One region of the Priestia sp. MDV22-iso46 genome, then DNA from elsewhere that is predicted to be linked to it. Evidence: a T-box and tRNA genes for the amino acid it is inferred to sense, from the RefSeq annotation. Region 1 holds a T-box; the other holds one or more tRNA genes.
The links. The T-box of region 1 lies ahead of thrS (threonine--tRNA ligase). A T-box ahead of a tRNA ligase gene usually reads a tRNA of that ligase, here a tRNA-Thr.
Positions count from the first base shown of each region.

Region 2: it has a tRNA-Thr gene. The T-box ahead of thrS (threonine--tRNA ligase) is inferred to sense a tRNA for this amino acid. The anticodon was not compared.

Region 1 covers NZ_JBZVWT010000001.1:559,284-562,689, reverse strand. Annotated here, with positions in the region: gene AC4NPH_RS02950 (cell wall hydrolase) at 1-114, shown strand, start outside; T-box leader at 1,347-1,572, shown strand; T-box leader at 1,612-1,840, shown strand; gene thrS (threonine--tRNA ligase) at 1,895-3,112, shown strand; gene AC4NPH_RS02940 (hypothetical protein) at 3,285-3,406, opposite strand, start outside.
Region 2 covers NZ_JBZVWT010000002.1:797,184-800,589, forward strand. Annotated here, with positions in the region: gene AC4NPH_RS15995 (DHA2 family efflux MFS transporter permease subunit) at 1-817, shown strand, start outside; gene AC4NPH_RS16000 (Rieske 2Fe-2S domain-containing protein) at 853-1,905, opposite strand; tRNA gene AC4NPH_RS16005 (tRNA-Thr) at 2,116-2,188, shown strand; gene AC4NPH_RS16010 (ABC transporter ATP-binding protein) at 2,455-3,405, shown strand; gene AC4NPH_RS16015 (ABC transporter permease/substrate-binding protein) at 3,405-3,406, shown strand, end outside.

The DNA of each region.
Region 1 (3,406 bases):
CAAGGTCAAGGAAAAGGTTCATTATTCTTCTTTAATCCTGATAAAACGGGAGATCAATGGCTGCGCCAAAAACAAGAAACAATTAAAATAGGACATCATGTATTTGCAAAATGATGAAAAAGCTAATGGCTAGCTGCGCGCTGCTATTAGCTTTTTTAGTTATGTACATAAAATAAACAGTAGAACAACCTTTAAAATTAGAATTTTATGGTAAAATATAAGAAGTCATTCATACTTAAAAATATGAGGTGATAACGTGGAAGAGAATATGATGTTTGCTTGGATAGCTTCATGGTTAGCTCTTGCTGGTCAGCTCGTTTTTTTTTATGGGAGTAGCGCTTTTTACAGGGGATTGGCGCTATATGATGTGGAGTTTTATGATAAGCATAGTTGTAGGTATACCTAGTATCATTGGTACCTATAAACGAAATCAGCAGCTAAAAGCATACAAAAAATAAGGAATATCGTATTGAAATGAGCTATGAAAGACTTAGAGAAATCCTCCAAGTCTTTTTTGTTTGGGCATAAAAAGACATGAATCGACTCCGTTCTTCTAAAAAAAGTGCTTTTTACATAGTTTATCAATACAGAAAATTTGATAAACACGCGGAGGAGTAAACATGCAGAAGCAGCCTAATTTTTTGTTAATTATCGTGGACGAGGAGCGATTTCCACCCTTATATGAAAGTAAAGAACTAAAGAAGGTTACCCTGTAAGTTTTACTACCCTTAAAACAACACGTGTTCCCGATCAAATTGAAATGTACAATTTGACCAAGGATCCGTTAGAAACAGTAAATCTGGCTCACCCGTATTTTTCGACAAATGAAACAAGGAAAGTTCAGCGGCAGCTTGATGTTATTCTTAAAGAACAAATCAGGAAAAAACGGATTTTTCCGCAAAGTGGAAGCATGAATGATGAGCTTCCCTCTAAAGTTAGATAAAAAATAGTTTCTACGGATTGAAGTCAACGATTTGGGTGAGCAGAAAAAGATGTATTTAATATTTTAGTATATAAATAAAAAACCTGATAATGCTTGTGCTATGTTATTTGTTCTGATTTGGGATAGTATTGGGTTTCACTTCGTTAATACCGCTTAGATAAAACAAATAAGGACTTATAGTATCTTTCTTTTTCGCCTTTATTGTTATGAAAATAAAGGTGAAAATAAGAATGAAATGTAGTCGTTAATAGTATAATAAAAAACTTTTTCAGTCCGTGTATTCTTAAGTAACTTTTCAAAAATTTAAGCATAAAGTAATTCTATACCATTAAAAAATAAAAAATTACTTCTTGACTTCTGTTAAATTTATACACTATAATCGCTTTTAACAACTAATAAACAGTATTTGGCAATGAAAAGGACACGAATTAGATGCTGTTTTCTTCGCAGAGAATAGGGCCACTGGCTGAGAGCCCTTAAGAAATCATCTAATTTACCACCTTAGAGCTATTGCAGGGAACGTGCATAACTGAAACTGCAATCGGTAAAACCGTTATCTTTTTAAGCGTAAAATACGTATGGGTATTTTACGGAATTAGGGTGGTACCACGGCCGCATTCGTCCCTTCACTAGGGATGAGTGCGGTTTTTTATGTAGAAAAAAAGAATATACAAGCAATGAAAAGGACATGAATCATTTTTGAATTTTCTTTACAGAGAGTAGGGTCACTGGCTGAGAACCCTTAGAAAACGAAATGAATTTACCACCTTGGAGCTGCGGCGGGGAATGTGTATACACTGAAACCGCAACCGGTAAAACCGTTATCTTTTTAAGCGTAAAATACGTATGGGTATTTTACGGAATTAGGGTGGTACCACGGCCGCATTCGTCCCTTTACTAGGGATGAGTGCGGTTTTTTTTGTTAAATAAAAACATATTGGAGGAATGAACATGTCAAAACAAATGGAAGCAGAAAAGCGAAATCATCAAAAATTAGGTCAAGAACTGGAACTGTTTATGTCAATAGAAGAAGCTCCTGGTATGCCATTTTTCTTACCTAACGGAATGATTATTCGAAACGAGTTAGAGAACTACTGGAAACAAAAGCATTATAAAGCAGGCTATCAAGAGATAAAAACACCCATCATGATGAAACAGGAGCTGTGGGAACAATCAGGGCACTGGGAGCACTATCATGAGAATATGTATTTTTCAAATGTTGACGAACAAAACTATGCGATTAAACCGATGAATTGTCCGGGAGCCATTTTATTGTTTAGCAGCAAGCGAAGAAGCTACCGAGAACTTCCGATTCGATACGCAGAGCTTGGATTAGTTCACCGTCACGAGCTTTCTGGGTCTTTAAACGGATTGCTAAGAGTCCGTTCATTCACACAGGACGACGCTCATTTATTCGTAGAACTCAGTCAGATCGAAGCTGAGATTAGCCGCATTCTAGCGTTTATCCATGACTTTTACTCACATTTTGGCTTCGATTACAAAGTGGAGCTATCCACACGACCTGAAAAATTCATGGGAAATATTGAAACATGGAACCAAGCAGAAAAGTCGCTTCAATCTGTGTTAAGTGAAAAAGGCTTAGACTATCAGGTGAATGAAGGAGACGGAGCTTTTTATGGGCCGAAAATCGATTTTCATATTTTAGATTCCTTAGGTCGCAGCTGGCAGTGCGGAACAGTTCAGCTTGATTTCTTAATGCCAGAGAAGTTTGACTGTATGTATATTGGAGAAGACAATAAACCTCATCGTCCCGTAATGATTCACCGCGCTATATACGGTTCCGTTGAACGATTTATGGCCATCTTGATTGAACATTACGAAGGTCAATTTCCTCTTTGGTTAGCTCCTGTTCAACTCAAACTATTGCCTATTGCACCGCCGCATGTGGAATATGCATATAAAGTGAAACACGAGCTGGAGTTAAAAGGGTATCGTGTTGAAGTAGACGATCGCATTGAAAAAATAGGGCTGAAAATTCGAGAAGCAGAAATGCAGAAAGTTCCTTATATGGCCGTGATAGGAGATAAAGAAGTGGAAAATGAATCGCTTGCTATGCGAAAGCACGGGAAGAAAAATATAGGAACAGTAAGTGTGGAAGAGGCAGCTGTACACTTGAATAAAGAAAAGAATTCAAACAGAGTTTATTGAAGCTATTTACCTTACTAAATAGAAAAATCCGATTTTTTTAAGTCGGATAGTGATTCCCTTCATCTTGTCTTACACCAAAATGAAGGGAATATTGAACTAGAAGGGTATAAGATAATATATATCAGCAGTATAACTTTTGCCTTAGACAAACGCCGGTATTTTATAAAAAAATTTATCTTATTCCATTCGAATCGTTTGTACAGGATGAAGCTGAAGCCTCATCTGATGGTTTGTTCATGTTCTGCTGATCTCGCTTTTTTTTAGAAGGAGAGTAAAAAAGAAATTTAAACATAA
Region 2 (3,406 bases), on a different contig from region 1:
TATCGTAGGAGCTGTGGCGCTGATTTTATTTATTACGCGTCAGTTCAAGCTGAAAACACCTATGCTTGAATTCCGCATTTTTAAATATCCAATGTTTGCTTTATCATCAACGATTTCAATGGTGATCACAATGGCATTATTCTCAGCCATGCTGCTAATGCCAATTTATGTTCAAACGGTACGAGGCATTTCTCCGCTTCATTCAGGATTACTAATGCTTCCGGGTGCGCTGCTAATGGGTGTGATGTCACCGATTACCGGAAAATTATTTGATAAATTCGGAGCGCGTGCACTGGCTGTAACGGGTCTAACGATTACAGCCGTTACGACGTATTTCTTCAGTAACTTAGAGCTTGATACGACGTATACAACGCTCATTACGCTTTACACGCTTCGCATGTTCGGAATGTCTATGGTGATGATGCCGGTTATGACAAACGGGTTAAATCAGCTGCCGCAACGCTTTAATCCGCATGGTACTGCGATGAATAACACGCTTCAACAAGTATCGGGAGCTATTGGTTCGGCTCTTTTAGTAACGGTGATGTCAAACCGTACAGCTACGCATGCAAAAGAGCTCGCTCAAGATGCAATGAGCGGAGCAGGAGCAGCGAATGCAACGGCAGCCGGGGCAGCTCAAATGAAAGAACAGATTGGGATGCAGGCAATGGTACAAGGAATTAACGATGCGTTTGCCGTCTCAGTAGTACTAGTGGTGGTTGCCTTAATTCTTTCATTGTTTATGAAACGCGCCACGCCGGCAAGTGAAGATGAAGTGATAAAGGAAAAAGCAGGACGCGAGCAGTTTGCTAAATAAAAAAGAAATCCCCGCTGAGACAGCGGGGATTTCTTTTAGCTTGTATATCTAAAGCTTAAGCCCATTTTCTTTAATAATTTCCGGTAGCCGATGGACGTTTGATCAGCCATAATATGCGCTTCCATCTGCAGGTCTAAAGGCAAGTCTTCAGGTTTTTGGTTTTCAACCATTTCACGGTCTTCGTCAAAGACGCGAAGGTTAAAGTCATACACACCTTCAACGGGAGAATCTTTGTCAAAGTTTCGAGCGATTGGTGCGAATAAACGTGTTTCGCGGGCTGAAATAGGAGAGACTGCATTCATAATCCACAGCTCTGCGCCTTCTGGGAAGTATACTTTTAGCGTAGCTGTAAACGGCGGATAAACATCAAAGACGCGAAGCCATTTAAAATCAGGTGGATTTAAATGCTGCTGTTCTTTGGAATAATTGCTCACGGTGCTGGTATATTCTACATGAAGCCCATAGTCTGTATCGCTTACTTTATATTTAGGCACAAAGGCGTTGTTTCGATCACCAAATGTGTCCGTGTGCACCCAAGCAAAATGAGCTACGTCTAAAAAGCCTTCCATTTGACGACCGGCCGAACCCATGATATCAAAGCTCGGACAAACAATTTGCTGAAAATCAGGGTCCTCCCAAGCATCGAAGTAAGGCAGGTTATCTTGTTCTCCTGTCAGGGAAGTCCATACTAATCCAAATCGTTCAATAACTGGATAGACGGCCATACACAGGCGGGGAGAAATGTTGGCATCAGGGTGAGCTGGAATCGACGTGCATGCGCCGTCCGTTGCATAGCGGAAGCCGTGGTAAGGACAGACAATTTCATCATCTTCCACCCAGCCCATGCTAAGCGGGGTGCCTCGGTGAACGCATAAATCACGAGCCGCTACTACTTTGTTTGTCGTGCGGTATAGAACTAGATTTACATCTAGTAGTTTTACGGACGTTGGTTTCTCTGTTACATCACTGCAGCGTGCGACCGGGTACCAATACTTGGCGAGCGTCGTCCAATCTTCCAGGCTGAACGTGCAGTCTCTTGGGTAGGGAGTTGCCGTTTTTGATTTGGTCATGGTTGGTTGTTGTTCCATCTATTTTCTTCCCTTCTTTTGTAAGCTCTTTTACTAAGGGTAATATAAAAAAAGAAAATTCACACAATTTATGTAAGGAGTTCTAACATAAAATATGGAACTTTGTAGAAAGTGCGAATTTCAGAAGACGCAAATTAGAGAATATACCAATAAAAAAATTTAAAAAAGCGCTTCCTAAATAAATTTAAACGTGATATAATTTTCCAAGACGCTGGTGTAGCTCAGTAGGTAGAGCACTTGCATGGTAAGCAAGAGGTCGCAGGTTCGATCCCTGTCGCTAGCATACTAAAAAAACCTTCTTTCTTGTTGAAAGAAGGTTTTTTTATTTGTGTTGACTTTAAAATTCTTCTCCGAATTATTCTTCCCCGCCTTGTGAAAACTTTAACAGTTTGATAGCCTTATTAGGAGGCTATGAGAAAACATGTGTATCTTTTCCACTATGTCTTATGAATCATATTTAGAAATATTCTTAAAAGAATGTTTATTGCCTCTAAGTATTGGGTACACGAAACTAGGGGTTAAATTTCAACAGGGAGTGTGAACGATAATTTGATTACGTTTAAGAATGTGTCAAAGCAATATCCAGACGGTACGACCGCCGTGAAAAATATTAATCTAGAAATTAAAGAAGGGGAGTTTTTCGTTTTAATTGGTCCGAGTGGGTGTGGGAAGACAACCACCTTAAAAATGATTAACCGTCTTCATGATATTACCGAAGGAGAACTATACATAAAAGATAAGCTCGTATCGGCCCACAACATACATAAGTTACGCTGGAACATTGGCTATGTCCTGCAGCAGATTGCTCTTTTTCCTCATATGACCATTGCTGAAAATATAGCCATTGTACCCGAGATGAAGCATTGGAAGAAAAACAAAATCAAAACGCGCATTGATGAACTGCTTACCTTGGTAGGACTAGACCCAAAGCAATATAGAAACCGAAAGCCGTCTGAGCTCTCAGGTGGCCAGCAGCAACGTGTAGGTGTAGCACGTGCCCTCGCAGCCGATCCCCCCGTTATTTTAATGGACGAACCCTTTAGTGCCCTCGATCCGTTAAGCCGCGAACAGCTTCAGCAAGATATTATTAGCTTAAAAGAAAAAATCAAAAAAACATTTGTGTTTGTTACGCATGATATGAGCGAAGCGATGACGCTTGGAGATCGTATCTGCCTGATGAAAGATGGGGAAATTGTTCAAGTTGGAACCCCGGAGGAATTCATTCAAAAGCCTAAAAATGAATTTGTAAAAACATTTATTGGAAATCAAGGCAATGCTTTATTTGAGACATTGGATATGTTTGTCAAAGAAAGTGAACAGCCAGACGTAGAGCCTACTGAAGAGCTAGCTTCAACCGCCACTGTTCAGCAGGCAATGGACGCCCTTTACGACCATGAAGCAATAGCCGTGAAAAAAGGGAGCAAACGCATTGGCGTTGTAACGCGCAAAAACCTATTAGCGTTTCTTTCTGATAAAACGAAAGAAGGAGGAACGCTGTAAT